Regions from separate parts of the Paraburkholderia sp. D15 genome, predicted to be linked through region 1. Evidence: predicted binding sites of a transcription regulator. Region 1 holds the regulator's gene; each other region holds the start of a gene.
What was found. The regulator LexA, encoded in region 1, represses DNA repair genes until DNA is damaged. The targets are predictions, from matches to a motif close to ACTGTATNNNNATACAGT.
Positions count from the first base shown of each region.

Region 2: imuA (translesion DNA synthesis-associated protein ImuA) is a predicted target of LexA. The motif match lies at 9,651-9,668, and genes of this name have one in related genera.
Region 3: recA (recombinase RecA) is a predicted target of LexA. The motif match lies at 7,089-7,106, and genes of this name have one in related genera.

Region 1 is NZ_CP110395.1:2,556,307-2,566,771, reverse strand. It holds gene LFL96_RS10965 (LysR family transcriptional regulator) at 56-1,021, shown strand; gene LFL96_RS10960 (hypothetical protein) at 1,312-1,734, shown strand; gene LFL96_RS10955 (ABC transporter permease) at 1,789-2,628, opposite strand; gene nodI (nodulation factor ABC transporter ATP-binding protein NodI) at 2,713-3,627, opposite strand; gene LFL96_RS10945 (universal stress protein) at 4,069-4,533, shown strand; gene LFL96_RS10940 (DUF2939 domain-containing protein) at 4,557-5,222, opposite strand; gene LFL96_RS10935 (hypothetical protein) at 5,419-5,763, opposite strand; gene lexA (transcriptional repressor LexA) at 6,031-6,681, opposite strand; gene LFL96_RS10925 (sulfate ABC transporter substrate-binding protein) at 7,006-8,046, shown strand; gene cysT (sulfate ABC transporter permease subunit CysT) at 8,246-9,139, shown strand; gene cysW (sulfate ABC transporter permease subunit CysW) at 9,136-10,137, shown strand; gene LFL96_RS10910 (sulfate ABC transporter ATP-binding protein) at 10,137-10,465, shown strand, end outside.
Region 2 is NZ_CP110397.1:440,677-451,141, reverse strand. It holds gene LFL96_RS36665 (hypothetical protein) at 1-369, shown strand, start outside; gene LFL96_RS36660 (Hsp20/alpha crystallin family protein) at 1,465-1,905, shown strand; gene LFL96_RS36655 (Hsp20/alpha crystallin family protein) at 1,937-2,344, shown strand; partial or broken gene LFL96_RS36650 (Hsp20/alpha crystallin family protein) at 2,493-3,054, shown strand; gene LFL96_RS36645 (DUF72 domain-containing protein) at 3,374-4,288, opposite strand; gene LFL96_RS36640 (error-prone DNA polymerase) at 4,308-7,451, opposite strand; gene LFL96_RS36635 (DNA polymerase Y family protein) at 7,458-8,924, opposite strand; gene imuA (translesion DNA synthesis-associated protein ImuA) at 8,854-9,549, opposite strand; gene LFL96_RS36625 (hypothetical protein) at 10,124-10,465, opposite strand, start outside.
Region 3 is NZ_CP110395.1:3,734,529-3,744,993, forward strand. It holds gene LFL96_RS16160 (Wzy polymerase domain-containing protein) at 1-140, opposite strand, end outside; gene LFL96_RS16165 (pilin) at 298-927, opposite strand; gene LFL96_RS16170 (TerC family protein) at 1,096-1,800, opposite strand; gene sucD (succinate--CoA ligase subunit alpha) at 1,945-2,826, opposite strand; gene sucC (ADP-forming succinate--CoA ligase subunit beta) at 2,996-4,165, opposite strand; gene LFL96_RS16185 (DUF2889 domain-containing protein) at 4,162-4,902, opposite strand; gene recX (recombination regulator RecX) at 5,170-5,922, opposite strand; gene recA (recombinase RecA) at 5,930-7,009, opposite strand; gene LFL96_RS16200 (response regulator transcription factor) at 7,239-8,039, shown strand; gene LFL96_RS16205 (sensor histidine kinase) at 8,049-9,587, shown strand; gene LFL96_RS16210 (MFS transporter) at 9,814-10,465, shown strand, end outside.

The sequences.
Region 1 (10,465 bases):
TTGCCGGAAAGGCAAAGCTCAGGCCAGCCTCGAACCGACTTCCGGGAGTGAATCCATGACCCTTTCCCTGCACGGCATCGCGCTGCGTTACTTCGTCGAAGTCGCGCGCACCGGCTCGATCAGCGACGCATCCGCGCGGCTGCATGTGGCTGTCTCGGCCATCAGCCGGCAGATCGCGCGGCTCGAGAGCGAACTGGGCGTCGCGCTGTTCGAGCGGCGTCCGCGCGGCATGGCGCTGTCCGAAGCGGGCGAGCGGCTGCTCGCGTACGCGCAGCGCAGCCTGCTCGAAGCCGCGCATGTGATGAAGGAAATCGGCGGCCTCGAAAGTCTGCACGGCAGCATGATCAAGCTCGCCAGTTCGGAGGGCTTCGCCGCGGACTTCCTGCCCACCGCGATGGCGAGCTTCCGCGATCAATACCCGGGCATCGACTTCACGCTCTCGGTGATGTCGCCGGGCGCCGCGACCCGTTGCGTGCGCGACGGCGATGCCGACCTCGCGCTGACCTTCAGTCTCGCGCCGGAGAAGGGCGTCAAGGTCGAGCACACCGAACGCGCGCCGGTGTATGCGCTGCTGCGCGCCGGGCATCCGCTCGCCACGCGCGCCAGGGTGTCGCTCGCCGATCTGCGCGCGTATCCGCTGGTGCTGCCCGCGCCGGGCACGACGATACGTCAGTTGATCGACATCACCTGCGCGCTGGAGGGCATCCTGCTCGACCCCGATCTGACCTGCAACAACAGCGGCGCGATGTATCGCTATGCGCAGAAGTCCGGCGCGGTCATGTTCACGGGTTTGCTGTCGGTGCGCGACCGCTATGCCGGCGACGGCTTCGTCATGATGCCGCTCACCCATCCGCAGATGCGTCAGCGCAGCATCCAGGTGCAGACGATGGCGGGGCGCGAACTGCCGTCGGCGGTACGCGCGTTTCGCGATCATCTGATCGCGGAGATCGCGCGGCCGAAGCCGGGCGGCGATGGCGCGCCGAAAGCGGCGGGGCATCGGCGGCGGCGCCCCGCGGCCTGACCGGCAAATCTCCGTGTCGGAAAACGAATCACGACCTACACTGTCTTGGACGGGGCGGGCTGATGGGGCGCACCGGGGTGCACCGGGGTCGCAGCGGATCGCGCCGCGCCGCGCGGCGTGCGATGTTGCGGCGCACGACCGGAGCGCGGCCGGGTTCGGAGAGACGGCCGCCCAGGCGTCATGCCAGCAAGCGCAGTGGTAGGATTCAGCCCGAAAAAAACGGAGCGAGAGCGGCGCGCGAACCCCATCGCGCGCTGTCCATCACATAACGATACGACTCAGGACATCGAATGGCGCAGCAAAAAACCAACCCAAAACTCGAACAGGCGCTGACGCGCGGGGATCTGGCGATCCGCCAGGCCAATTCGGCGCGCGCCACGGCGCTGTTGCGCGCACTCGGCAAGATGATCGTCGAAGCCTCGGCGACGATCGGCGTGGAGGCTTTCACGCTGATTCCCGACGGCGACAAGATCTACGATCCCGCCGACGGTCTGTGGCCGCAGGAATTGCAGGTGTCGCTCGACGGTCCCGTCGAGGAAGCCGATCCGGATGAAGTTCGCACGGTGCGTCTGATCGCCGACGATCCGGCGACGATGTTCCGCGTCGAATGGCAGCGCGCGGATGGCAAGATCGGCCGTCAGGACGGCGGCCCGTTCGCGACGGTCGCCTTCATCTCCGACGTCGACATTCCCTGGACCGACGACGAAGACTGAACGAGCGTTGTACGAATGCCGTACGGGCGCTGAGCGAAGCTCACGCGCTCGACGTTATTTCATCATCCTGCGGCGGAACAGCACCGCCGCAATCACGAATCCTCCCACCGCATACGCGGCCAGCACGGCCAGATGCCAGGCCGCGTGCTCGACCGGACGGTCGAGCATGGCCGGCCGGATCAGATCGACCGCATGCGCGAGCGGCAACGCGCCGGTCACCGCGCGCGCCGCGGCCGGCAACTGCGAAGCCGGAAAGAACACGCCGGAGAGCAGCAGCATCGGCGTGAGCACCAGCGTCTGATAGAACATGAAGAAGTCGTACGAGGGCGCGAGCGCCGTCACGATCATCGCGATGCTCGCGAACGCGAGACCGGTGAGCACGATGACCGGCAACGCTAGCAGCATCGACGGAAAACTGGCGTAGCCGAGCGCGCCGGCCACCAGCATGATCGCCGCGCCCGACAGCATCGACTTGCTGCCCGCCCAGATGATTTCGCCCAGCACGATATCGCCGAGCGTGAGCGGCGTATGCATGATCGCTTCCCACGTGCGCTGCACGTGCATGCGCGAGAAGCCCGAATACATCGACTCGAAACTCGCCGACATCATCACGCTCGACGCCACCGTGCCGGCCGCGAGGAAGGCGATGTACGACACGCCGTCCACATGGCCGACCATCAGCCCGAGGCCGAAACCGAGACCGAACAGATAGATCATCGGATCGGCCAGGTTGCCGAACATCGAGGCGATCGCGAGTTTCTTCCACACCAGATAATTGCGCCGCCACACCGCGATCCAGTTGACCGCGTTGGCGGGGAAGGCGCCGAACGGCTGCTGGGCCGACGGTTTGTCGCTGGGGGCGTGGCCCGGGGTGTCGTAGCTGCGTGCGTCCATGTCCATGGCGTGTCTCGTTCGTGCGGCGTGGGCCGAATCGGCCTGAAGGGCGTTTCTCGAAGGTGCCGGCGCGTCGGTCCGGGCTCAGTCCTGCATCTCGCGGCCCGTGAGCCGCAGGAACACGTCCTCCAGATTCGCCGGGCGATGCAGATAGCGCAGGTCGGCGCGCTGCTTCAGACGCGCGTGCACGGGCTGCGCGTCGTTCACATAGCAGAACAGCGTCTCGCCGCTGATCTCGGTACGTTCGACGAGCGGCGCAAGCTCGTCGCGCAACGCCACCGGATCGGGGCCGAAAATCTCGATCACGTCGCAGCCGATCTCCGACGCGATCAGCGCATCCGGCGCGCCCTCGGCGATCTTGCGGCCTTCCTCGATCACGCACAGGCGGTCGCACAGCCGTTCGGCTTCCTCCATGAAATGCGTGGTCAGCAGAATCGTCTTGCCGCGCGCGAGCAGCGAGCGCAGCCGCTCCCAGATCAGATGCCGGGCCTGCGGATCGAGACCGGTGGTCGGTTCGTCCATGATCAGCACGTCGGGATCGTTGACGAGCGCGCGCGCCAGCGTCAGACGCCGCTTCATGCCGCCCGACAGTTCGCTCACGCGCGCATCCGCCTTGCTTTCGAGGCGCGCGAATTCGAGCAGCGACGGCACCATCGCGCGGCATTGCGCGGCGCTCAATCCGAAGTAGCGGCCGAACACCAGCAGGTTCTCGCGCACCGTGAAATCGGGATCGAGGTTGTCGAACTGCGGCACCACGCCCACGCGCGCCCGGGCGACGCGCGCGCGGCCCGGAATCGGTTCGCCGCACAGACGGATGGCACCGGCGTCCGGCGCCGCGATGCCGAGCAGCATGCGCAACGTGGTGGTCTTGCCCGCGCCGTTCGGGCCGAGCAGGCCGAAGCATTCGCCGGCATCGACATGAAACGACAGACCGTCGACGACCGTCTTCTCGCCGTAGCGTTTTTCAACCTGATGAAACTCGATGGCAGCGTCGGACATGGATCGAGGAAAGCTCCGGTAAGAGGTGCGGCTTGCGTGTGACGGATGCCGCCGGCGTGAGGCGATCCGGCGGTCCGGCGGTCCAGCGTTCCGGCTCGCGCGATTGGCATGGACGGCTCGCGTGGCACGAGCGCAACGCATGCCACGAGTGGCCGGTTGGCACGCTCGCCGCGCGTCGCCGCGAAGGCCGCCTATTCTAGGGCATCGCCAGGCTGGCAAAGGGCGTCGTCCCGATGTGCAGCAGGGCTTTCGTGCAGTGCGGCATGGGGTTGCACGGCCGGTTCGCTTTGCTACCTATCACCGCCAATCCCCCTACGCACCGGTTTAGGGCGCGATGGGCGGGTGCGCGTCGCACGGTTAGCGTTTTCCATCCCTTGCAAGCTGAATTGCGGCGCACCATGATTGATTCAGACCGTGCGCTCCGCGCGGAGGGAGAAAATCATGGCGAGCTACCAGAAAATCCTGCTGTGCTACGACGGCTCGCGCGAAGGCCGCAAGGCATTGCGTTGCGGCGCCGATCTGGCGTTGGATCTGAAAGCCGAAACGCATTTGCTGTCCGTGGTGGATATGCGTTCTAGCATCGCGCAAAGCGCGGGCCTGCTGACCGATGTGGCGTGCGGGAGCTTCGAGAAATCCGCTCGCGATATCTTGCAGGAAGGCGTGGACTGGCTCACCGAGCGCGGCGTGAGCGCGCAGGGGCACTTTGCGTTCGGCCATCCGATCGACGAGATCGCGAACCTGGCCAACGAGTTGCACGTCGACCTCGTGGTGGTCGGCCATCGCTGCCGCACCGGCTTGTCGCGATGGTGGATGGGCGCCGGCAACACGCCGCTGCTCGACCGGATTTCGTGCAGCATTCTGGTGGCGTGTTCGTCGTCGGCGGAGCAGGAGCAGGCGGCGGCCTGATCCGGCCGGCCCGCGAGCGGCCATTACTCGTTCAGGTCCACCGCGGCCAGCTTCCACGTGAACAGGCCTTCGCGCGCGAAGATCGCCGAATAACGCGCGTCGCCCGCGCCATGCTGGTACGTGACGACGAACTCGTTGAGGCCGCGATAGCCCGCCGTGGTCTGGGGCGGTTGCGGCGGCGTGGGGGTTGCCGGTGTGCCGGATGGTTGCGTTGACGGTGTTGATGGCGTTGCCGGGGCGGGCGCGGTTGCGCCCGGCGCCGCATCCGATGCGGGCGGCACGGCAGGCGCGGGCGGCCGCTCGCCAGGATTGCCGCGTGGCGGCATGCCGTTGAGCAACGCGGCGACGCCGTCCGGCGTCGCATACGCATCCACGAGCGGACCGATCAGCGCAACGCCGATCATCGCGCCGATGGCGGCAAACGGATTGCCGCTGCCGTGCTGGTCCAGGCGGCGCGTCAACAGGCCGGTCACCTGTTGTTTCAGGCTGTCGCGCAATGCGGGAAAGTCGACGTATTGATTGACGGTCTGCGCGTCGCGCGCATCCGCCGCGCGTTTGAGATTGTTCAACGCGATATACGGCGACGCATAAGCGAACCCGAGCGCGGCAATCACCACGACCACGATCAACGTCACGATCAGCGGGCGGGTGGCGCTGCCTTTCATCGGTGCGTTCGAGCGTCGGTTCATTCGGGTCCTGGTTCGCGGGGTCCTGGTTCGCGGGGGCAATCGCGGGGTGAATCGGATTGAAGCGGGCATCGCGCGGAATTCTCCATCGAATGTGATCTAACGTGGACCACGGCCACGCCAAAACGATCCCTGCGCGACATCCGGCGTTATACCCGATGTGATACCCAGCGTCATATCAAAGCGACAATCCGAACCTTCAGGCTTCGACGGCTGCGCCCTGCACATTCGCTTCTTCGGCGATACACCGGTCGATCATGCGGCACACCGCGTCCACGGTGCCGACCATGATCAGCCGCGATGGACCGTGATAGACGCGCACCGGCGCACGGCGCGCCGGCTCGGCGGTATTCAGGCCCGAGTTCAGCGACACGCGTGCAAACGCCGGCAGCGCGGAGGGCAGGCTCGATGCGCCGTCGGCGGAATCGAACAGCGATGGCGTGCTCGCCGCCGATGCCTCGATCAACGAGCAGGGCACCAGCTTGCGCAGATGACGCAGACGGCCGAACTGACGGAAGGGCAGCAGACGGGCAAGGCGTTCCATGATTCTCTCCAGGCGATGCAACGATGATGCAACGTGAGTGCGGCGGTAACGCCGCTTTAACGCTGGCTTCGAGCGTCGCCCAACGTACGGGCGTGTTTCGACAGACGGCGTGGAAACACGCCGTCACGCAGAAAAGAAACCAACGTGAATGCCTGCGGCTCAATCCCGGACGATTCACGAGCCAGCCGCGAGAGCTAGCTTCGATGACGCGGGGATTCAACCGCTGAGGACCCGCCGCCGAAACACTGACGAACCCTCGACGACCGCTTAAAACTCGCTCGGCCGTATCAGTCCGACGGCGATCCCTTCCAGCGCGAATTCCGCACTGCCGGTCTCGACGAAGATGTTGTCGTAGTCGGGGTTCTCCGCAATCAGCTCGATACCGTTCGGCCGACGCTTCAGACGCTTGACGGTCACATCGTCACCCAGCCGCGCGATGATGATCTGGCCGTCTTTCGCCTCGCTTTTCTTCTGCACCGCGAGCAGGTCGCCGTCGAAGATGCCCGCGTCGCGCATGGACAGCCCGCGCACCTTCAACAGGTAATCGGGCTTGCTCGAGAACAGCGCCGGGTCGCACGCGTAATGCTGCGAGATATGTTCCTGCGCGAGGATCGGGCTACCCGCCGCGACCCGCCCGATCAGCGGCAACGACAACTGCATGATGCTGGCGTGCGGCAGCGTGAACTGATGCGGCGAATCTTCCTGCCCGCTCAGCAGCCGGATGCCACGCGAGGCGCCGGCCGCGAGTTCGATCACACCCTTGCGTGCCAGTGCGCGCAGATGCTCCTCGGCGGAGTTCGCGGAACTGAAGCCGAGTTCGGCGGCGATCTCCGCACGGGTGGGCGGAAAACCGGTGCGTTCGATCGCCCGGCGGATCAGATCGAACACCTGCTGCTGGCGTGCGGTGAGTTTGGTCATGGTCACTGTATGTATGAACAGGTGACTGTATTTTTATACAGTATTCCGCGCAATTCAAGCTTTACTTTAAGTTCGTCCTCCCGGACACCGCCGCGAGGTCGCGATAACGCCGGTAAACGGCGCTTGAACATCCGATTTCGCGTCGCAACGCCTTGTCTGGCTGTCATTACCACTTTTGCGTATTAAAGAATGAGGAAACATTATTTTTAATGATGAAAGCTCTTCGATAGACTGCCCTTCGAGTTGGCGCTCATGTGCACGTGACCGCGACGTAGAACAACACCACACGCTGTTTCAGCGGACCACCACGCGGAGAAAGTTGACATGAATCACCGGAATACGGGGCTGGCAGGCAAGACGAAGAAACTCATCGCGGCACTCGCGCTCGGCGCGGCCGGCGCACTCGGCGCGATGGCGCAGGCACAGGCGGCCGACACGACGCTGTTGAACGTGTCCTACGACCCGACCCGCGAGCTGTACCAGGACGTCAATCAGGCATTCGGCAAGGAATGGAAGGCGAAGACCGGCGAGACGATCACCTTCAAGCAGTCGCACGGCGGCTCCGGCGCGCAGGCGCGCTCGGTGCTCGACGGCCTGCAGGCGGACGTCGTGACGCTGGCGCTGGCGTACGACATCGACGCGCTGGCCAGCAAGGGCCTGCTCGACAAGGGCTGGCAGAAGCGTCTGCCGGACAACGCGTCGCCGTACACGTCGACGATCGTGTTCCTGGTGCGCAAGGGCAACCCGAAGCACATCAAGGATTGGGACGATCTGACCCGGCCGGGCGTGTCGATCGTGACGCCGAATCCGAAGACCTCGGGCGGCGCGCGCTGGAACTACCTCGCGGCCTGGGCGTATGCCGAGCATCAGCCGGGCGGCAACGACCAGAAGGCGAAGGAATTCGTCGGCAAGCTCTACAAGAATGCCGGCGTGCTGGATTCGGGCGCGCGTGGCGCGACCACCAGCTTCGTGCAGCGCGGTATCGGCGACGTGCTGATCGCGTGGGAAAACGAAGCCTTCCTGTCGCTGAAGGAATTCGGTCCGGACAAGTTCGAAATCGTCGTGCCGTCGGTCAGTATCCTGGCCGAGCCGCCGGTGGCCGTGGTGGACAAGGTGGTCGACAAGCATGGCACCCGCAAGGTCGCCGAAGCGTATCTGAACTTCCTGTACAGCGAGGAAGGTCAGGAGATCGCCGCGCGCAACTTCTATCGTCCGCGTTCGAACAAGGTGCCGGCCGAACTGACCGCGAAGTTTCCGAAGCTGAAGCTGTACACCGTCGACGATTCGTTCGGCGGCTGGACCAACGCACAGAAGACGCACTTTGCCGACGGCGGCGTGTTCGATTCGATTTATCAACCGCAGTAAGCGAGCATTGTCCGCCGCCGCGGGCGGTGGGTAACACGCCGGTGCGGTAGCGCAGAAGATCGTGCAGGACCCTCGAGCGCGCCCATGGGCGCGCTTTTTGGCCGCCAGGGCCCGGCGGCCGCCGACCGGCGCGACGCGGTGAAAACCGCGCCGCGCCGGCCAACCGCAACGCAAGCCTCAACCCGAACGAGTAACCAGCATGACGACGTTGACCTTCCGAAAACCGAGCGCGTTGCCCGGTTTTGGCCTGACACTCGGCATCACCGTGGCGTATCTGAGCCTCGTGGTGCTGATCCCGCTGGCGGCGACTTTCCTGAAGACCGCCACGCTCGACTGGGCGCAGTTCGTGCGCGCGGTCACCTCGCCGCGTGTGCTCGCGTCGTATCGCCTGACGTTTTTCTCCGCGCTGGGCGGCGCGTTGATCAACGCGGTATTCGGCTTTCTGGTCGCGTGGGTGCTGGTGCGCTACACGTTCCCGTTCAAACGTATCGTCGATGCGGTGGTCGATCTGCCGTTCGCGCTGCCGACCTCGGTGGCCGGCATTTCGCTCGCTGCCGTCTACGCGGGCAACGGCTGGATCGGACAGTATCTCGAACCGCTCGGCCTGAAGATCGCATTCACGCCGGCCGGCGTGCTGGTCGCGCTGACCTTCATCGGCTTGCCATTCGTGGTGCGCACGGTGCAGCCGGTGCTGGAGGAGTTCGAACGCGAGCAGGAAGAGGCCGCCGCCTGCCTCGGCGCGTCGCGCTGGCTGACCTTTCGCCGCGTGGTGCTGCCGGCGGTGTTTCCCGCCTTGCTGACCGGGTTCGCGCTGGCCTTCGCGCGGGCGCTCGGCGAGTACGGTTCGGTGATCTTCATCGCCGGCAACGTGCCGATGAAGTCCGAAATCACCTCGCTGCTGATCATCACCAAGCTCGAACAATATGACTATGCGGGCGCCACCGCGCTGGCCGTGGTGATGCTGGTCGTGTCGTTCCTGATGCTGCTGTTCATCAATACGTTGCAGTGGTATCTGCAGCGCCGCACCAGCCGCGGCGGCGCGGGTCCGGCGCCGGTCGCAAGCGTCGCGGCGCTCGGCGGAGGTGCGCAATGAGCCGGACGCAGAGTCAACCCCAGACGCAAACTCGAACGGAAAACGCGCCGAACGTCGCGCGCCGTCCCGATCCGGTCACCGAACCGCCGGTGGTGCGCTGGCTGCTGACCGGCATCGCGCTGCTGTTTCTCGCGCTGTTCCTGGTCGTGCCGCTGGTCGCGGTGTTCTATCAGGCGCTCAACAAGGGCCTCGGTTTCTATCTGGAATCGCTTGCCGATCCCGATGCGTTGTCGGCCATCAAACTGACCGTGATCACCGCCGCGATCGCGGTGCCGCTGAATCTCGCGTTCGGTCTCGCGGCGTCGTGGTGCATCGCGAAGTTCGAGTTTCGCGGCAAGGCGTTGCTGACCACGTTGATCGATCTGCCGTTCTCGGTGTCGCCGGTGATCTCCGGCCTGATCTACGTGCTGATGTTCGGCGCGCAAGGCTGGTTCGGTCCATGGTTGCAGGACCATAACGTGCAGATCATCTTCGCGGTGCCGGGCATCGTGCTGGCGACGATCTTCGTCACGTTCCCGTTCGTCGCGCGCGAACTGATTCCGCTGATGCAGGCGCAAGGCAACGACGAGGAAGAAGCCGCGCACGTGCTCGGCGCGTCCGGCTGGCAGATCTTCCGCCGCGTCACGCTGCCGAACGTCAAATGGGGCCTGCTGTACGGCGTGATTCTGTGCAATGCGCGGGCGATGGGCGAGTTCGGCGCGGTGTCGGTGGTCTCCGGCCACATTCGCGGCCAGACCGACACGATGCCGCTGCACGTCGAAATTCTCTACAACGAATACAACTTCTCGGCGGCGTTCGCCGTGGCGTCGGTGCTGGCCTTGCTGGCACTCGTCACGCTCGGTCTGAAGCTGCTCGCCGAGCGCCACATGTCGGCCGAACTGACGGCGCGCGACGTGCCCGCGCATGCGGGTCCGGTCACGCCGCCCGCGGCTTCGTCGCACTCGTTCAAGGCCACGCCTGTCTCGCCGCAACACACGCTCAAGCAAGGAGAGCTGTAATGGGTATCACCGTTCGTAACCTGCAGAAGCGCTTCGGCGATTTCGTCGCGCTCGATAACGTTTCGCTCGATTTTCCGCCGGGCGAACTGGTTGCGCTGCTCGGGCCGTCGGGCTGTGGCAAGACCACCTTGCTGCGCGTGATCGCCGGGCTCGAATACGCGGACGGCGGTCAGGTCGTGCTGCAAGGTCAGGACGTCGCGACGGTCGGCGCGCGCGAACGCGAAGTGGGCTTCGTGTTCCAGCATTACGCACTGTTCCGGCACATGACGGTGTTCGAGAACGTCGCCTTCGGGTTGCGCGTGAAGCCGCGCAAGGAACGGCCGTCGGA
Region 2 (10,465 bases), on a different replicon from region 1:
CTCGGGGCGGTCGCGGGCGCGGTGGTCGGTGTAGCGATCTTCGCGGCGTTTTCCGCGCCGGTCATTGTGTCGCTAATCGCGGCTGGCGTCGGTGCCTACATCGGTTCATTGATCGGCGCGATGACACGCACTCGGGATGGCAGTTCGGGGCGCCGCGCGCCTTTCCACGAGGAGTCACGCGATTCGGGCGTGCTCGTCGCGGTGCACGTGTCGCCGGATAATCAGCTCGATGCCGCGCGGGTCTTGCGCGAGGCTGGCGGGGCGTCGATCGAACGCGCAACCGGACGCTGGCAGCACGGACGCTGGGCTGATTTCGATCCGCTCAAGCAACCGGTGCCAATAAACGAGTACGTGAAGAAGAAAGATTGAATTTGAGCATTGAAATTGAATGCTTCGCGCGACCGTCCCTGGGCGTGGTAACAAATTGGCGTGTAGGTCCGCAGATGCGTGACGCTACCCGTGATCCAAGGCGCGGTCGATCTGCTGTGGGCCATGTAAATCGATAATCGGCGCGAACGGAGTTCAGAGCAAAGTGGCGTTCATTGTTCCCGCTTCGTGCTTCGCGCTGTGCGGGTAAATCGTGGGAGCGTTTGGAATCAACTCGGCAATTCCAAGCTATATTCTGGGCCTCCTGATCCGCGACGCCGGAGCGAACGTCAAACTATTCCAACGGACGCTGGCACGGCGCATCGCACACTAGCGTCGACAAACCTGACGAAGATGGGCGCCAAAGTCATCACCCGCCACTGTCCCAAACCGACCCGCTCAGCTCAGACGGTCGTCTCCGAAGCGGTCAGTCCATCGAATCGAGCTCTCCGAACTGGATTTCCGTAAGGCGGCCATTGGGGACTTCACCCAGTTGGCCAGCATCGGTCAATCGTCGATTGGTCAGACATGTCAACTGTCGGAGCCGTTGCGGACTGCCGCTTTCCGAAAAATCGCTCATCCTTCGGTTGCAGACGGCGGGGAACTGTGCGGGCACTTGCGCCGGCATGCGGTGCTCGCCTCCATGCCAGTCGCGGTGATCTCGGCCGGCAATCCGCCGGTCGAAAAGCAGGCACCGTGGACATTTTTCCTACGCAAACCGGTCGACGTGGAAACACTGACACTTGCAGCAGCGCGGCTGGTTGCCGGACGGTTGCCGAGGATGTCCGCCCGACCTTTTCTCGGAGACCCCGCACGGTCCCGATGGCGACCTGTTCCCTCCAGGTGCTGGCCCTGAGGCAGAGACGTCCGGACCGCTCCGGTCGGAAAGCGGGTGCTTTGCGGTAGGGGCGACCGGTCAGAAATTTCGTCGTGGCTGCCCTTGAAATTTCAGCCCGCGATTTCTATCTTGATTTCCGCTCAGGCAGTCGCGCCCGCAATCGGGCGCGCTGCGTGTTTCGATTTGTTTGCCCTCAACTGGCAGGCGAACTGGAGCGCGTGTGCCCGTTCGCCTCCGTAACTTCAAAGGAGGATACGACCATGAGTGATCTCTATTCCGGCGCCGATCTCTTCGGTGAATTCGCCCGGTTGCAGCGACAGATGGATACCCTTTTCGGCGGTTTCCCCTCCAGCCTGCGCTCCAGCCGCGTCGGCGCTTTCCCGCAGATCAATATCGGGACCACGGACGACTCTATGGAAATTGTCGCGTTCGTACCAGGTCTCACGACGTCCGAACTGGACGTCTCCATTGAGAAGGGGCTGTTGACCATCAGCGGCGAGCGCAAACGCATTGCGCCGCAGGGGAGTGGCGATATCCGTACCTACGCGCAGGAGCGGTTCTCCGGCTCATTCCGTCGCGCGATCGAACTGCCACAACATGCGGACCCCGACAAGGTGCAGGCACGCTACGCCAACGGCTGCCTGACCATCAGCGTCGGCAAGCGCGAGTCGTCGAAACCGAAAGCCATTACGGTCCAGTAAGTTTCTGTCCAGCCAGTCAAGGAGAATAGTCATGAACGAAAAGACCCAACTCACAGGCCGTGAACAGAACGCGATCTCCCGCAACGGGAGCGAACGGCCGGCACCGCGGGCAACCATCGCTCCAGCCGTGGACGTGTTTGAGGACAGCCATGGCATCACGCTGTGGGCAGACATGCCCGGCGTCACGAAGGAGACGCTTGAAGTGAAAGTGCATGACGGCAATCTGTATATCGAGGCCGAAGCGTCGGTACCCACGCCTGCCGGTCTGCGACTGCAGCACGCCGAAATCCGCGAGCCTCATTTCGCGCGGGCGTTTTCGCTCAGTCCGGACTTCGACGCATCAAAAATCGACGCCAGCCTGAAAGACGGCGTGCTGCAACTGACGATACCGAGGCGCGACGAAGCCCGGCCGCGGCGCATCGAAGTGCGAACGGACTGAGCAGATGACAGGTGTCGGTAGGATTTGATTGGCGACCGTCTGGTCCACCGTTCAGTAAGGAGAGCTCTGCGTTGGCGGCGACCGCCAACGCAGAACTTCGATCTGGCGCGGCGGCCGTAGTTTCTCTGCGTTGGTGGAAAGCAAAGTGATGAACTCTGATCCGAAAAAATGGAACCCCTTCAAGTTTCTTCGCGGGGTTGCCCGCAAGTCCGATGCGGACGGGCCGGAACGTCCGCCGTCGAGCGAACCGTCAGAATCTTCATGGGCCGGGTTTGCGTTTGTTTCCTCGAGAACCTTGGCGCGCCCTGGAAGAGATTTTCCACGACCCGTTTGCCGGCCGTAGCGCGCTCGAACGATGGTTCGGCGACTTCAGTTCACCACGCTTCCAGCCTCGCATCGACGTCGTCGATGAGGGGCCGGTGCTGCGCGTGACTGCAGAACTGCCGGGGATGGATCGCGAAGACGTGAAGGTGAGCGTCGAGGGCGGGGCGATCGTGCTGCGTGGAGAGAAAAAGCAGGATGTACGCAGTGAGGAAAACGGCTGCTATCGGCTGGAGCGGGCGCATGGACGCTTCGTGCGCACAATTCCGATGCCTGAGTACGCTGATCCCGGTCGCGCCCTGGCAAAGTTCGACAACGGCGTACTCACGTTGACCGTGCCGAAAATGGAGCCGGCACCGTGCACCAGTCGCACAATCGATATCGGTTAGGGCGAGCATGCAAAGTCCCCAATGGTGGCGGGCGATCGAATCGCCAAAGTGAGCTGTTCAGCAACGCCGTAGCTCGGTCCGGTTTTGGGCGACAGACCATCGAACCCGGCGCCCACGAGTGACTGTTTGTCATTCGTTGCCGGTCGTTCACCGAAGGCTTGAGGGGGACGGTTTGTGGCCGGATCGAAGCAGTGTCACCCGGAACTTTGCTCGCCGCAAAGCGGTCGTTGGGCAAGGGCCTTGGAGATCTAGCGCATGGAACCGGACGACGACCTCGACGGCAGTTCATGGCAGATAACCGCCGGCGAACGTATTGGCATCAGGCAAACGGAACAGCCGCGCTCCGTTCTAAAAGTCGCGTGAGCGTTCTTGCGTTGCGTTGCCCCTGATCTTCGTAGTTGTTATTGAAAATCACCTGTGTGCGCGCAACGAGCGCGGCTATCCGTCTGATCTCGTCGGCGAGCCCGGCAAGCTCTTCATCGCTATAGTCGTAGTTAAACCGGTCGCTGGCCGCGGCTGCGTCCTTGATGTTCCAGGTCTCGTGATTACGGCCATGAAGGCGGACCAGGGCAAGCTGATCGTTCGTCACCTCCCACACCGATGGAATACTGTTACCCGAACCTTGTGGCTCGTCGACGATCACGTTGACGAGACCACGCTCGCGTTCGAATGCAAGCGTCGAGGCAGCGTGCTTTTCGTCGAACCACGATCTGTTGTGAAACTCGACGGCAACGGTATAGCCGGCCATGAACTCAGCACAATGGGCGACGTGCGCAACGTCCCTTGGCGCGCTCGTCACCCACGGCGCAAACTGGAAGTGCACCGCACCGAGCTTTCCGGCCGCGCGCAATGGCTCGATCGCTTTCAGATACCTGCGCCACAATTCGCTCCGGACGTCGTCCGGCACGTCTTTGTAGTACAGGTTTTTCTTGCCGTTCTGGGGCAGGGCGGCTTGCATGTCCTTCGGGAACATGTCGCGTGCCGTCTGATGGCCGGTGAATAACCTGAATGCCTTAATATTGAAGACGAAGTCCGCCGGCGAGCGCTCGACCCACAAAGCCGAATTGGAAGCACTCGGCATCGCGTAATAACTTGAATCGACCTCAACGGTCGGGAATTGACTCGTGTAGAAACGCAGTCGCGCCTCGGCGCTCGTACAACCCGGCGGATAGAATTTCTTGCTTTTGATCAGCGTCGGATCAGTCCAGCTGGCGGTACCCACGCGCACATCCATTTTAAGTTCCTCAAGCGATTCAGCAGAAGTTGCGACTCACGGTACGGAGCGTTCCGAGCAGGTCAGAAACGTCGACCAGCCGCTGGGCAACCAGATGCCGTACCTCACCCTCGCGCTGCCACACGCCATAGACCGCCAGCAGGGATGCGCCGAGCGCCTCGCGCCGGAATTTTTCAAGTACTGACTTCCAGACGATGATATTCACCGATCCGGTTTCGTCCTCGAGGGTCATGAACATCACGCCGTTTGCCGTGCCGGGCCGCTGCCGCACGGTGACGATGCCGCACGCACGCGCCAGCTGGCCATTACGATAGCGCATCAGCACGTGCGTGGGCATCAGCCGCTTTTTCAGCAGCAGCGGGCGCAGCAGCGCGACGGGGTGCCGGTTCAGTGTCAGCCCCGTGGACCGGTAATCGCCGATGATGCCTTCGCCTTCGCTCGGTGGTGAGAGCGAGGGTGTGGCATCATCGCGCGCAGCGCCGCGCAACAGATCCCGGTCCGGTACCGCCGCGACCGCGCTCCATAGTGCCTGCCGCCGGTTGCCGGCAAGGCGCACGAGCGCGTCGGCGTCAGCCAGCACCTGCAGGTCGTGCCGGTCGAGCTGCGCGCGGTTCGCCAGATCAGCAGTCGAAGCAAACACGCGTACCGCTCGCGCCGCTTCGATACGTGCTGCCGCCTCCGCTCTCATGCCGCGCACGAGGGACAGCCCCAGACGCACCGGCGTGTTTGAGCCGTCTCCTTCGAGCGTCGAATCCCAGTTGCTCACGGTGACATCGACGGGCAGCACGATCACGCCGTGCCGCCTCGCATCCTGGACAAGCTGCGACGGCGAGTAAAAACCCATGGGATAGCTGTTAAGCAGCGCACAAAGGAACGCAGCCGGCTCGTGGCACTTGAGCCAGGCACTCGCATACACGAGCAGCGCAAAGCTGGCCGCGTGACTTTCAGGGAAGCCGTATTCACCGAAGCCCTGGATCTGCGCAAAGATCGATTCGGCGAATTCGCGGTCATAGCCGCGCTCCAGCATGCCATTCACGATGCGGTCGTAATAGTGTTGCAGGCCGCCCTTGCGCTTCCACGCGGCCATCGCCCGGCGAAGCTGATCAGCCTCGCCGGCGGAAAAGCCCGCCGCGAGCATCGCCACCTGCATCACCTGTTCCTGGAAGATCGGCACGCCGAGCGTGCGCGCGAGAGCTTTCTCGACATCAGGACTTGGGAATGACACGGGTTCAAGGCCCTGACGCCGGCGCAGATACGGGTGCACCATGCCGCCCTGTACGGGGCCCGGACGCACGATCGCGACCTCGATCACGAGATCGTAGAAAACGCGCGGGCGCAGCCGCGGCAGCATGCTCATCTGCGCGCGCGATTCGATCTGGAAAACCCCGACGGTGTCGGCGCAGCAGATCATCTCGTAGGTGGCCGGGTCTTCAGGAGGTATGTCCTGCAGTTCGAACGGCTCGCCGCGCTGCTGCGCAACGAGATCGAGCGCGCGTCGGATCGCCGACAGCATGCCGAGAGCAAGAACGTCGATCTTGAGCAGCCCCAGCGCTTCGAGATCGTCCTTGTCCCACTGGATGACGCTCCGGTCCGGCATCGACGCGTTCTCGATTGGGACGAGCCGGGAAAGTTTCCCGCGCGCGATCACAAACCCGCCGCTGTGCTGTGAGAGATGTCGCGGGAAACCGAGTAGCTGCATCGCGAGCGTCGCCCATTGCTGGATCAGCGGTGTTTCCGCGTCAAGCCCGCTCTCGGCGAAACGCCTGAGCAGATCCTGACTCGAATCGAACCAATGGTGCGCCTTCGCCACGCGATCGACGATGGACAGATCGATCCCGAGCGCCTTGCCCGACTCGCGGATCGCGCTGCGTGGCCGGTAGGTCGTGACGGCAGCCGCAATGGCGGCACGCGTGCGCGTGTACTTTGCATAGATGTACTGGATAACTTCTTCGCGGCGCTGGTGTTCGAAGTCGACGTCGATATCCGGCGGTTCCCCGCGCTCCCTGCTGATGAACCGCTCGAAGAGCATGCTGCTTCGTGCGGGATCGACCTCGGTCACGCCAAGGCAATGACAGACCGCCGAGTTGGCCGCCGATCCGCGGCCCTGGCACAGTATTCCGGCATTACGGGCGAAGCGCACGATGTCATAGACGGTCAGGAAATAGGGCTCATATTTCAGGTCCGCGATCAGCGCGAGCTCGTGCTCGATCTGTTCCTGCACGCTGTGTGGAATACCGGCAGGATAGCGCCGCTGCGCGCCGATGTAAGTCTCCTGCCGCAGATACGCAGTCGGCGTCGTGCCGTGCGGCACCAGTTCGTCGGGGTATTCGTACCGCAGTTCATCCAGCGAAAACGAGCACCGGCTCGCAACGTTCAAGGTTTCCGACAGCGCAGCGCGGGGGTAGAGATTCGCGAGCCGCAACCTGGAGCGAAGGTGCTGTTCAGCATTCGGCGCAAGGTCAAATCCGCATTCGGCGACCGGCCGCCCGACGCGGATCGCGGTCAGCGTGTCCTGCAGGGGCTTGCGCGAACGCACGTGCATGACCACGTCGCCCGTCGCAGTTACCGGCACGTCATGACGCATCGCCACGGTCTCCACCACGTCGCGGTGGATGTCATCCATTGCACGCGCGAGCAACGTCAATGCAACCCAGACGCGACCGGGAAACGTTTCGGAGGCCCATTCGACCTGCGCGTCCAGTCGCGCGGCCGATGCAGGGAAATCCGGCAACACGACGACGAGGCAGTCAGGCAAGCCGCGCAGATGGGACCAGGGCGCTTCGCCGTGATCCAGATCGCGCGGCGTGAGCAGATAGGCACCCTTTGCCGTGCGAGTACGAGCGAGCGTGATCAGTTCGGACAGGTTTCCGTACCCATCGCGGTTCTGCGCGATGGCGAGCAGATTGATCGCCGGCGAGCCGTCGGCGTTGGTCAGGCGAAAGCGCGCGCCAACCAGCAGTTTGATGCCCGCTTCCTTTGCCGCGACGTGCGCACGCACAATGCCTGCGAGCGAGCATTCGTCAGTGATCGCGATCGCTTCGTATCCAAGTTGCGCGGCGCGCGTCGACAGTTCCTCCGCGTGCGAAGCACCATGCAGGAACGAGAAGTTGGAAGAGCACTGCAGCTCGGCATAGCCGGGCAGGGCGAATGACGCGGTATCCATGATCGTTCAGCCAAAGAGCCCATGCAGATACCAGCGCGCTTCCTCATCGTCGCGACTGCCGACGCGCTCCCGGTAGATCCAGTAGCAGATCGCGTCGTCGGATTCGGCGACGAAGTAGTCGCGTGTGACGAGTTCGCCCGCGAACCAGCCGGCCTCGACGCGCTCGCCCGGCGACACCATGCGCAGCGGCGTGCCGTAAAACGGCCGGTGTGCACGCATGAGAAGCTTCACGGGTTTTTCCATTAACCAGACCGGTCGGGGCGTGTCGCTCGGCGGTGCCACCCACTTCGCGGCGTCGGTGAGCGGCACCCAGCGCGCGGCCTCTTCGGGCCGGTGGTCAGCAACCGGCGCCGGCCGCAGGACGTTCTCCGGACCGAGGCGTGCGACGAGCAGCTCCATCAGGCGCGCGTGATCTGCCGGCGAGCCGCCAGGCTCCGGAAAGAGCGAATCCGATTCGGGCGCTGCCGCCTGAACGTCGCGTGCCTCGATCCCGATCGCAATCACCGCAGCAGCCAGATCAACGCGCGCGAGCCGCTCGCGTAACAGCCTGACGACATGCTCCTCACGCCATGTCGGCTCGGCGAGCGCAATATCGATCGTCGTTGGCTCGATAGCCGCGCGGCCGCGTTCGTGTTCGAGCACGACGCCGAGCCGGACGATCGCCAGCTGCTGGTTCACGAGCCATCCCGTCATCTGCGCGATCAACCTGCGCGCGGCGAACAGACAGGCTTCGGCGTGTTCGATGCGATCCGGCATTTCCACGCGCGCAGAAAAAGTCGGCGGCAACTCAAGCCACTCATGTGCCTCGGGCGCACCTCCGGTCGCGCGATCAAGCTGTTCGATCAACGCGACGCCGCAGCGTTTTTTCAGACCCGCGCGCGGCAGTCGCATCAGTTCGCCGATCGTCTCGCATCCGATGCCGGTAAACCATTCGGCGAATTTACGGGCTGGCGGCAGGAGGGTAACAGGTAGTGCCGACAGCGCGCGCAATAGCGATCGCTGTGAGAGTGCCCGGCCGCCGCCGTGCCGCGCGAGCAGCCACGCGCCGTCGCCAGTCGGCGCGACGCCAAACGATCCAGTCACGCCGATCGTCTCCGCCACGCGCTTCATGGCGCGCAGAAGCGCGCGCACGCCACCGAAGAGCCGCAGACTCGCGGAGACGTCAACCAGCACCGTGTTTTCGGCGGCAAGTGCGACCTGCGGTGAGAACTGCATGAGGCCCGTCGCCAGTGCAACGGTGGTGGCGTGTTCGCGCGCCGGATCACGTTCGCGCAACTGCGCGTCCGGAGCCATGGTCAGAACGCCGCCGCGCCGCATGCCTGGCCGTACGCCCGCAGCGCGTGCGACATCGTCGAGCACGAGCACCCGTTCGCGATCGAGCACGACGAGGGCCGCCCCCGCATCACGCGACCACTTCGGCCGGAACACTTCGAGGCACAGTAGCGGGAGGTGAACGCCGATCCACACTTGCATTTCGATTCACATTCAGGATGGGCGAAGGGGAGAGCAGTACAGAAAGCGTGTCGTCGCGCCGCGGCCCACGCCGCTTCACAAACTCCACATTCACGCCGTCGCGCACCGGGCGCAGCGCAAGTCGCAGCGGCGCGGTGGAAGCGTCGCTCGCGGCCGCCAGTGGTCTGATCAGGAAGAACAACGTGTCGGACGTCTGCGCCGCGAGATGAAGGCGGCGCAGCGACTCCGGCCGCACGTGGTTTTGCCAGAAGATCAGCGCACCGGTGGTGCCCGCGCGCAGGATCTGCTCGGCGGCCCACAGCGCGTCGGCCGTTTTCCCGGCGTGCAGCACGCGCACGTGCTCTGCCGATAGGCCCCAAGCTGCCAGTGCCGCCGGCTGAAGGCGGTGCGGTGGCTGCAACAGCATGACGGGCCGGTCGGCGATTGCTGCAAGGGCAGGACGAAGAAGCCGCATTTCGCCCACGCCGTGACCTGAGACGAGCAGCTCAGTCAGCGCGCCACGAGGCCAGCCACCGCCCGGCATTCCAGCGTCGAGCTGCGGGCTGCCAGACACCACGACGCGCGTGTGCCGACCGCCCAGCTGGGAGCCCCGCCAAAGGGTTATTCCCCCCGCCTCCGAATACATAGTTGTGTCGAGGGCACCATCGATGGAACGCGCCCGTTCTTCGGGGGTGCGTAACTGCTGTCCGGCTGTGGCAGTCCGAGTCACGATCAGGCTCCAATAATACTGTATAAATATACAGGTATCTTAGCCCAAGATCCCAACTTTTAGATAGGCGACGCCGGGCTGCCAGGAAACCGCATTCGTTGGACTAGCATGCAATTAGCCAGACGCAAAAGTACGGAATTGACGGGACTGCCGGGATAAGCGGATATTCAAGGGACCACCGGGCGGCGCAGTTACGTCCCAGCAACTTGCCGACACCGCTTCGCTGAAGGAGGGTGAGAGGCGCTTGACGACCCGCAGGAGCCATTCTCCCGGCAATCCTGAGCAGCCGCTCTAAGACTTACTACAGCCACGTGGGCTACATAAGCGCGTTGGAGTCGACGCGCTTATGCAAACTACAGTAGTAAGTCAAGGGAGCATGACTGGGAAGACTTGGCCGTCGCTACCTTGTCAGCGCTCCCGAACGACACGACGCTGGCACGCTCGAGGAAGACCCGAAGTGATGTCGGGTGCTCCCTTTCAGCATCCATCTTTATTGCGTCGCCATTGCCGACATATACTGTTCTCGCACTGCCAAGCCTCCATAGGGCAAGTGAGATGCTGTGACCGTCGCAACATAATCTGAATACGCATATTCCACCCTTGCCACCGCCACGGGTTTTTCCATTAGAGAGGTCAATGTGGTATCGCCGGTCGTCGCCGTCGGAACTCCAAGGGCTTCGCGCAGTTTTTGCAAGGCGATCCGCCAGCTCTGCCTAGTCTCGGATTCAGTCATGTCCCGGCGGTACAGATTGATCGCCATGAGTGTGCGGTCCGGTTTAAAGCTGAACCATATTTCGCTCACAGGCGGGCCGTTTGTGCGAAGCAGTTGCGC
Region 3 (10,465 bases), 1.2 Mb from region 1:
GTCAACAGATAGAGCGACAGCGCCGTGAATTCGGCATAGAAGGTCGGAATCGGATACGTGTGGTTGACGACTGCATAAGGCAGCACCAACGCGAGAGCCAGCAGAATGAGAGAAAGGTAGCGCGCGAATGGGGTGGGCATCGAGTAACCGGTGGGCGTCAGCAACCGGCGCACTATACAAAAAAATCCTCCCGCTGTGCGCCGGCCCGGCCGAAATAGCTCGAAAATCAGCGTTTTACGCGCGTTCGGCCACCCGCGCGCTTATTCGCACGCGGGTCTCCCGCAGGTCAAGAGTGGATCATGAGCGGCATTCGGGTGGTGCGAGATTCGCCGCGAGCGTCGGTGCTTCGGCAGGTGCGGGGCCAGCGCCCGGTGCCGGCAGTGACGACGACGCCTTGCCCCCCGCAAAACATTCCCACGTGAGCGCGCCCGCCTGCACCGCGCTCCTGCTCAACGCGACGCGCGCGGTCGGCGCATCGGCGTTGTCCGGCACCGAAGGCACCAGCGTCAGCGTGTTCGCGCCGGCCGCCGCCACGCGCGCCGTGAAGGCGACAGTGATCTGTCCGGTGTCGTCGTCGACGTGAATGGACTCGACGTTGCGCGTGGCAGGCGGCGACGCGTAACCGCCGCCGAGCGCGCCGCCGCTCGCGGCGTTCTCCGCGACGGACAAACGGGCCGACGCCGCGAGCGCAAGCCCTTCGCCGACGCGGCTACGAGCGAGATAGTCCTGATACGCGGGAATCGCATAAGCGGCGATCACGCCGACGATCGCCAGCACGATCATCAGTTCGATCAGCGTGAAGCCGAGCGCAAGGTTCAGGCGGCGGCAAGCGCGCACGAGACGCGCGGACCAGCGCGCTCGCTCCAGCGAGAAACGCGGCGGCAGGGACGATTGGGTATAAGGCGAAAACGGCAAGGTAACGGTCATGAGCAGACTCCTGATACGAAAACGCCTGCCCCACGGATCGGGAACAGGCGTTGAAATCGTAGCGATTGAGGCTTGCCGCCGACAGTCAGCCGAATGGCTAATGTTTGGTGCGCGGTAATCTGTGCTAGGTGCTGACGCGCGTCGCCCAGACGCGCCTGCGCGAGCGGCTCAGGCGCTTGCGCGCGCGGCATTGCGCCGCTTCAGCAGGTACCCCAGGATCACGACGAACAGCGCGCCCGCCGCGCACATGCCGTACTCCGCAGCCGGCGTGTCGAGGATCGGCCACCGGTCGCCGGCCGGATCGTTGACGATCAAACCACCGGCGATCCAGCCGAGCAAGGCCGCGCCGAGCGTGACCACGACCGGAAAACGATCGAGTAGTTTCAGCACCAGCTGACTGCCCCACACGATCAGCGGAATGCTGACCACCAACCCGAAAATCACCAGTGCGAGGCGATGATCCGGATCGGCCGCTTCCGCCGCGCCCGCGATGGCGATCACGTTGTCGAGGCTCATCACCGCATCCGCGACGATGATCGTTCTGATCGCCGAGAGCAGCTTGTCGGCCGGCTTGATGTGCTCGTGCACGTCATGCGCGGGCGCCATCAGCCGCACGCCGATCCACAGCAGCAACAGCCCGCCCGCGAACTTCAGCAGCGGCACGTCGAGCAACGCGACGGCGAACGCGATCAGCGCGATGCGCAGCACGATCGCGCCGACCGTGCCCCACAGCACGCCCTGCGTGCGCTGCGACGGCGCGAGGTTGCGGCAGGCGAGCGCGATCACGACCGCGTTGTCGCCACCCAACAGAATGTCGATGACGATGATCTGAACGACAGCGCCCCAATGGAGCGTGGCAAGGAATTCGAGCATGGGCGGAAGGCCAGTCAGGTCTGGCGCACAGCCAATAAAAAAGCGGAGGAGTCTGCACTCCCCCGCTTTTTTCAAACCGTACGCTCACGAAAGGGTTCCGTAAGCGTATCAAAATTCGCGCCTCGATTGCGCGCGAATGTCGACTTACAGCATCGCCTTCAGAAGACGCGCCATTTCCGACGGGTTCTTCGTGACCTTGATGCCGCAGGCTTCCATGATTTCCAGCTTCGCTTCGGCCGTATCCGCACCGCCCGAGATCAGCGCGCCGGCGTGGCCCATGCGCTTGCCCGGAGGCGCCGTCACACCCGCGATGAAGCCAACCACCGGCTTCTTCATGTTGTCCTTGATCCACTCGGCCGCGTTGGCTTCGTCCGGACCGCCGATCTCGCCGATCATGATGACGGCGTCCGTATCCGGATCGTCGTTGAACATCTTCATCACGTCGATGTGCTTCAGACCGTTGATCGGGTCGCCGCCGATACCGACCGCCGACGACTGGCCGAGGCCGATCGCCGTCAATTGACCGACTGCTTCGTACGTCAGCGTGCCCGAACGCGACACGACGCCGATACGGCCCTTGCGGTGGATGTGACCCGGCATGATGCCGATCTTCAGTTCGTCCGGCGTGATCGTGCCCGGGCAGTTCGGTCCGAGCAGCAGCGTCTTGCTGTTCTTCGCGCGCATACGTGCCTTGAGCTCGATCATGTCACGCACAGGAATGCCTTCCGTGATGCAGATCGCCAGATCCAGGTCGGCTTCGACCGCTTCCCAGATCGCAGCGGCAGCGCCTGCCGGCGGAACGTAAATCACCGACACGGTCGCGCCCGTTTCAGCCTTGGCTTCGGCGACGCTCGCGTAGATAGGAATGCCTTCGAAATCTTCGCCGGCCTTCTTCGGGTTCACGCCTGCAACGTACGCTTCGCGGCCGTTTGCATATTCGCGGCAAGCACGCGTATGGAACTGACCGGTCTTGCCGGTAATGCCCTGCGTGATGACCTTGGTGTCTTTGTTAATCAGAATCGACATGTATTGACCTCTGTTCGTTTGGCGTCGACGTGTAGCGCGGAGTTTGCGTCGGCCGGCGGGATGTTCTCCACCGGCGCCGCTGATGCGTCACACGTGCGCCGCCATTCGTAATCCTGGTGAATGCGCGTGGCGAGCGCGTCTGTTCGAACAAACGCGCTCCGGGTCTGGCTTACGCCTTGCCCGATGCCGCCGCGACGACCTTCTGAGCCGCTTCTTCCATGCTGTCGGCCGCGATGATCGGCAGACCGGATTCGGCGAGCATCTTCTTGCCCAGGTCTTCGTTCGTGCCCTTCATGCGGACCACGAGCGGCACCTTCAGCGACACGGCCTTCGACGCCGCGATCACGCCTTCCGCGATCACGTCGCAGCGCATGATGCCGCCGAAGATGTTGACCAGGATCGCGGTCAGGTTCGGGTTCTTCAGCATGATCTTGAACGCTTCCGTGACCTTCTCGGTCGTGGCGCCACCGCCCACGTCCAGGAAGTTCGCCGGTTCGCCGCCGAACAGCTTGATGGTGTCCATGGTCGCCATGGCCAGGCCGGCGCCGTTCACCAGACAGCCGATGTTGCCGTCGAGCGAGATGTACGCGAGGTCGAACTTCGACGCTTCGACTTCAGCCGGATCTTCTTCGTCCAGATCGCGGTACGCGACGATTTCCGGATGACGGAACAGCGCGTTCGAATCGAAGTTGAACTTGGCGTCCAGCGCGATGACCTTGCCGTCGCCGGTCAGGATCAGCGGGTTGATTTCGGCCAGCGATGCGTCGGTTTCCCAGAATGCCTTGTACAGGCCTTGCAGGATCGCGCGAGCTTGCGGCAGCGAAGCGGCGGGCACGCCGATCTTCGTGGCCAGCTCGTCGGCTTCGGCGTCTTTCAGACCGGTTGCCGGGTCGACGGCGATCTTGTGGATCAGCTCGGGCGTCTTTTCCGCGACTTCCTCGACGTCCATGCCGCCTTCGCTCGATGCCATCACGACGATCTTCTGCGTAACGCGATCGATCACGAGGCCGACATACAGTTCCTTCTTGATGTCAGCGCCTTCTTCGATCAGCAGACGATTCACCTTCTGGCCTTCCGGACCGGTCTGGTGCGTGACGAGCTGCATGCCGAGGATCTGGTTCGAGTATTCACGAACCTGTTCCAGCGACTTGGCGACCTTCACGCCACCGCCCTTGCCACGGCCACCCGCGTGGATCTGAGCCTTCACGACCCAAACCGGGCCGCCGAGCTCTTCCGCGGCCTTGACCGCATCATCCACCGAAAAGACCGGCTTGCCGCGCGGTACCGCGACGCCGAATTTCCGCAGGATTTCCTTACCCTGGTACTCGTGAATCTTCATGCGTGATTCCCTTCAGTCTGAGAGTTGGATTGAACTTCGTTTCCGCTGCCGTCGTTCATGCCGGACACGTTGCCGCCCTTGCCTGTCTGGCGGACCGCTCCGTCGCCTGACGCTGCCACGCGCTCCGCGGAACGCGGTGCGTGGCCATACCAGCGCGGATAAAACTGTTGCACCGCCTCGCCGTCGAAACGCAGCGCGTGGCAGCGTCCCAGCTGGAATGGCGGTTTGTCGTTGGAATGCTCGCCTGTGCTGTTGGACGATTCGTCTCCAGAACGGGCTGCCGCGCCGCGCGCGCTGTCACCGGTGCGCCACACGTCGCCGGCGAATGCCTGAATCGCGGCGGTCGGCAAAATTGCACATAGCTCGGTGAGATGCGTGCAACCGGCCGTGCCGCCCAGCAAACGGGCAGACTCACGGCGGAAGTTATGGCGCAGATTGAGCCCGATGAGGGCACGGTAGGCGGGATTGCTGACTTCGCACTGCCCTGGATAGGGCACCCAGTCGGACGACGCTTCGGCGTCGACGACATTGAGCGAGCGATCGATGGTGATGCGAAGCCAGAGTTCATGGATCGGCTGACCATTGGGCCGGACGCCCGACGCAAGCACCACGTCGCGCGGTTTTTCGTCAGTCAAGCACGCTTCCACATCCCACAGGCCATCGGCTCGCTCATAGGCTTCCGCGCGGATTGCGCGGCGATGGCGCAACTGACGGGTTACGGGCGAGGAAAGCGGCATGCGGGAAGGAAAGGCCGGATTGGAAAACCCACGAATTTTAGCATACTGGGTATTTGGGACAGGCTGGATTGCGCAGGCCCAAGCGGCGCGCGGCTGAGCGGGTTAGGCGCTATCTCGAAGCGGTTTTTTTGACGACGATCGCGGCGGGATGCTTCGATGGCGCTCGCCGGACAGCGGCGGAACAACGCGCCGGTGACGGCCAGGCAGAGGCGCAGGGGAAAGACTTGAACGCGTTCTAACGGACGACCGTATGGCGGGTTGCCAGGATCACTCGTCGTCGAGACCCTTGAGGATTTTGCCTATCGTCGAACCCGAGAAACCTCGCGATGCCAGAAAGCGCGCCTGCTTCGCGCGTTCGGCAGGCGATTCGGGCAAGCGGCCGAATTTCTTTTCCCACACGGCCTGGGCGCGCGCGAATTCGGTCTCGCGTAATTGCGCACTGGCTTCCTCGACGAGCGTCGAATCGACCGCGTGCTGTTTCAGTTCACCGATGATGCGGCTCGCCCCCAATCGCGACGAACGACGATGAATCAGACTTTCGGCGAAACGCGAATTGGACAGCCAGTTTTCGGCTTCCAGTTGATCGAGCAGCGTATCGAGCGAATCGGTTTCCTCGACGTACGGTTTCAGCTTGCGTGCGAGTTCGGCACGGCTGTATTCACGACGGGATAAATAGCCGAGTGCTCGCCCGTTCAGGGAACGGACGGGGCGCTGGGATTTCCTGGCTTCGTCCTGATCCGGCCTTGCTTCGCCGGGTACGCGACGCGAACGGGTGTAGGTGGACTCGCCGGGTTGAGCGGCTTCGGAGGAACCGAAACCAGAAGCGGAACCGGCAGACTGGGACGGCTTGAACGACGCGCGCTGCGGGCCTCGGCCCTCGGCGCGGTCGTGCGCGTCGAACGATTCGGATGGGTCGAACGGGTCGTCGCTGCTAAAAGAATCGCTATCTGAATCACGATTAGCGCGTGGGCCGTCCGCACTGCGTCCAGCATGGGACAACGGCCGGCCCTTGCGTATCACTTGATGGTTACTCTTCTTCGTCCGCGACTTCTGCGCCGGCACCAGCGGTTACCGCTTCGGCCATGGCATTCACACCCAGCGATTCACGGATGCGGTTTTCGATCTCGCGAGCGATTTCCGGATTTTCGCGCAGGAATTCACGCGCATTGTCCTTGCCCTGACCGATACGTTCGCCGTTGTAGCTGTACCAGGCGCCGGCCTTGTCGACGATCTTGGCCGTGACGCCCAGATCGATAACTTCGCCCTGACGCGAGATACCCTCGCCGTAAAGAATGTCGAAGATCGCTTCTCGGAACGGTGGCGACACCTTGTTCTTGACGACCTTCACGCGCGTTTCGTTGCCGATCACTTCGTCGTTCTTCTTGATCGAACCGATACGGCGAATGTCCAGACGCACCGACGCGTAGAACTTCAGCGCGTTGCCGCCCGTGGTGGTTTCCGGGTTGCCGAACATCACGCCGATCTTCATGCGGATCTGGTTGATGAAGATCACCAGGCAGTTCGTGCGCTTGATCGTGCCGGTCAGCTTGCGCAGTGCTTGCGACATCAGACGCGCTTGCAGACCCGGCAGCGAGTCGCCCATTTCGCCTTCGATTTCAGCCTTCGGCACGAGTGCCGCGACCGAGTCGATCACGATCATGTCGATCGAGCCCGAACGCACCAGGGCGTCCGCGATTTCAAGCGCCTGTTCACCGGTGTCCGGCTGCGAAACCAGCAGCTCGTTCACGTTCACGCCGAGCTTGCCTGCGTACTGGATGTCCAGCGCATGTTCCGCGTCGATAAACGCTGCCGTGCCGCCGAGCTTCTGCATTTCAGCGACCACTTGCAGCGTCAGCGTGGTTTTACCCGACGATTCCGGACCATAAATTTCGACCACACGGCCACGCGGCAAACCGCCGACGCCCAGCGCGATGTCGAGGCCGAGCGATCCGGTTGAAACCACCTGGATGTCTTCGACTACCTCACCTGCGCCGAGCCGCATGACCGACCCTTTGCCGAACTGCTTTTCGATCTGCGCGAGTGCGGCAGCGAGTGCCTTGCTCTTTTCAGCAGTCAGTCCAGCCGAGCCTTTCTTGCTTTCTTCCATGAATCGTCCTTTGCTATGATGAACGGCGTCTGAGGCAGGTGTGCCGCCCGTTTTTGAAGGCAGCGCACGAAACCCAGACACTGTATAAAAAAACAGTAGTTTTGGCAAGCGCGATTCTCATGCGAACGCGCATTTTTACCGTCGCACTGCCCAACTACCCACAATAATTTTCGGAGACCGCTGTGCGCCGGGGATACCCGCGGTGCCGGCAAGGCCAGGCTGGCGCACCATGCGAATTCTGATTGCCGAAGACGACAGCATACTCGCGGACGGTCTGGTTCGATCACTCCGCCAATCGGCCTATGCCGTAGACCACGTAAAGAATGGTATAGAGGCCGACGCCGCGCTCTCCGTGCAAAGTTTCGACCTGCTGATTCTCGATCTGGGCCTGCCGCGCATGTCCGGTCTCGAAGTGCTGCGCCGCCTGCGCGCACGCAATTCCACCCTGCCCGTGCTGATCCTGACCGCCGCCGACAGCGTCGACGAACGCGTGAAGGGCCTCGACCTCGGCGCCGACGACTACATGGCCAAACCCTTCGCGCTGAACGAACTCGAAGCGCGCGTGCGCGCGCTGACCCGGCGCGGCGCGGGCGGCGGCCCGACGGTGGTGCGCCACGGCTCGCTGTCGTTCGATCAGGTCGGGCGGATCGCGTATGTCAACGAGCAGGTGATCGACCTGTCGGCGCGCGAACTCGGTCTGCTCGAGGTGCTGCTGCAACGGATCGGCCGGCTGGTTTCGAAGGAACAGCTGGTCGACCATCTGTGCGAATGGGGCGAGGAAGTCAGCAACAACGCAATCGAAGTCTACGTGCACCGGCTGCGCAAGAAGATCGAGCCGAGCGGCGTGCGCATCATCACCGTGCGCGGACTGGGCTACTGTCTGGAGAAGGCCGCGCCCGCGGCCGGCAGCCAGACACAGGCGGCATCCGAGGCCGAAGCCGGCGTCGCCGGGCCACCCGCTTCCGCCTCAGCTCCCGCCGCTCAATCCGAGCCGTCCGGCGCCATGCCGGCCAGCCACCACTTCAAGTAGAGCGCCACCATGTCCGCGCGCGAAGACCGCGCCACGGCGCACGCGGCGGATCTCGACGAGGCGCGCGACGAGCGCTACGCCAATCCGTTCGCCCCGCCGGACGAAACCGAGGCCGCCGCCGAAGCACGCCCGCGCTCGCTGTTCGGCGAAATTCTCGACTGGATGCTGGCGCCGCTGCTGCTGCTCTGGCCGATGAGCCTCGCCGTCACCTATCTGGTCGCCAAGTCGATCGCGAACGGTCCGTTCGACCGCGCGCTCGAAACGGACGCTTACGTGCTGGCGCGCCAGATTCATCCGGTGAACGGGGTGGCGGAGTTGTCGCTGCCCGATTCCACGCGCGATTTTCTGCGCACCGACAACGTGGACCGCGTGTTCTATCAGGTGCTCGGCACGCGCGGCGAACTGGTGGCCGGCGAGCGCGACATGCCGCTGCCGCACGAGGAAGACCGGCCGCAACCGGGTCTCGTCGAGTTTCGCGACGATATGTTGCGCGGCAACGACATCCGCGTGGCTTATACGACCGTGGAGTTTCCGCAGACGCCCGGCGCGCAGCCGGTGCTGGTGCAGGTCGCCGAAACGCTCGACAAACGCAGCCAGCTTGCCAACGACATCATCAAAGGTGTGATCCTGCCGCAGTTCGTGATCCTGCCGCTGGCGATCCTGCTGGTGTGGTTCGGGCTGTCGCGCGGCCTCGCGCCGCTGCATGCGCTGCAGGCGCATATCCGCGCGCGTCGGCCGGACGATCTGTCGCCGCTCGAGGCGCGACGCGCGCCGCCGGAAATCGAGCCGCTCGTCACCTCGTTCAACGATCTGTTGACGCGCCTCGAACAGAACATGGAATTGCAGAAGCGCTTTATCGCCGATGCCGCGCATCAGATGAAAACGCCGCTCGCCGGGCTGCGTACGCAGGCCGAGCTGGCGTTGCGGCAGGATGCGTCGGCGGAGGTGCATCGCTCGCTGGAGCAGATCGCCACCAGTTCCGAGCAAGCCGCGCGGCTCGTCACGCAATTGCTGGCCCTGGCGCGCGCGGAGAATCGCATGTCGGGGCAGATTTTCACGCCGGTCGAGGTGACCGAAGTGGCGCGCAGCGCGGTGCGCGACTGGGTCCAGCCCGCGCTCGCGAGGCAGATGGACCTCGGTTACGAGGCGCCCGACGACCCCGTCGACGTGAACGGCAATCCAGTGATGTTGCGCGAAATGCTGTCGAACCTGATCGACAACGCAATCCGCTATACGCCGCCGGGCGGCCGGATCACGGTACGGGTCCGGCACGACTCGACGGCGCGCCGTGTCCATCTCGAAGTCGAGGACACCGGGCTCGGGATTCCCGTTGCCGAGCGTTCGCGCGTGATCGAACGCTTTTACCGGATTCTCGGCCGCGAAGGCGACGGTAGCGGCCTGGGCCTCGCGATCGTCCGCGAGATTGCGACGATGCATGGCGGCGAGCTGACCATCGACGACAACGTCTATCAAACCTCGCCACGACTCGCCGGCACCCTCGTGCGCGTCAGTTTCGACGTGCTCGAGCGGGGACGGGACTTACCCTAAGGCCGCTGCGACGGGCAGCCGCCTCATTCGAATAATGAGATTTGGTTGCCAGATTTTTGGCGAACTTATCTGATATTTGACGACTTTTAACAGCAACCCAACCGCCCGCCACGCCCTCGAAATTCGCCCTTCCACGTCAGTACGCCGTAAGTTTCCACTCCAATAATCGGCCTCACGGGAACGCCTTACCGGCGAACCGCGTGCATATCAATATTGGAGACGACATATGGCTACCGTTGGCGGGCAAATCTCCCCCGTGCCGATGACGCGTGATGAGAAGCGGGTGATCTTCGCATCGTCGCTGGGCACGGTTTTCGAGTGGTACGACTTCTTCCTGGCCGGCTCGCTTGCGGCTTTCATCAGCAAGAGCTTCTTCTCCGGCGTCAATCCCACGGCGGCTTTCGTGTTCACGCTGCTCGGCTTCGCGGCGGGTTTCGCGGTGCGGCCGTTCGGCGCGATCGTGTTCGGCCGGCTCGGCGACATGGTCGGACGCAAGTACACGTTCCTGATCACGATTCTGATCATGGGCTTCTCGACGTTCCTGGTCGGCTTCCTGCCGGGATATGCGTCGATCGGTTTCGCTTCGCCGGTGATCTTCATCGCGATGCGGATGCTGCAGGGCCTCGCGCTCGGCGGCGAGTACGGCGGCGCGGCAACTTACGTCGCGGAACATGCGCCGGCGGGACGTCGCGGCTTCTACACCGCGTGGATTCAGGCGACCGCGACGCTCGGCCTGTTCCTGTCGCTGCTGGTGATCCTCGGCGTGCGCACGGCGATCGGCGAGGATGCGTTCAGTGCCTGGGGCTGGCGCGTGCCGTTCGTGGCATCGATCATCCTGCTGGCGGTGTCGGTATGGATCCGGATGCAACTGCATGAGT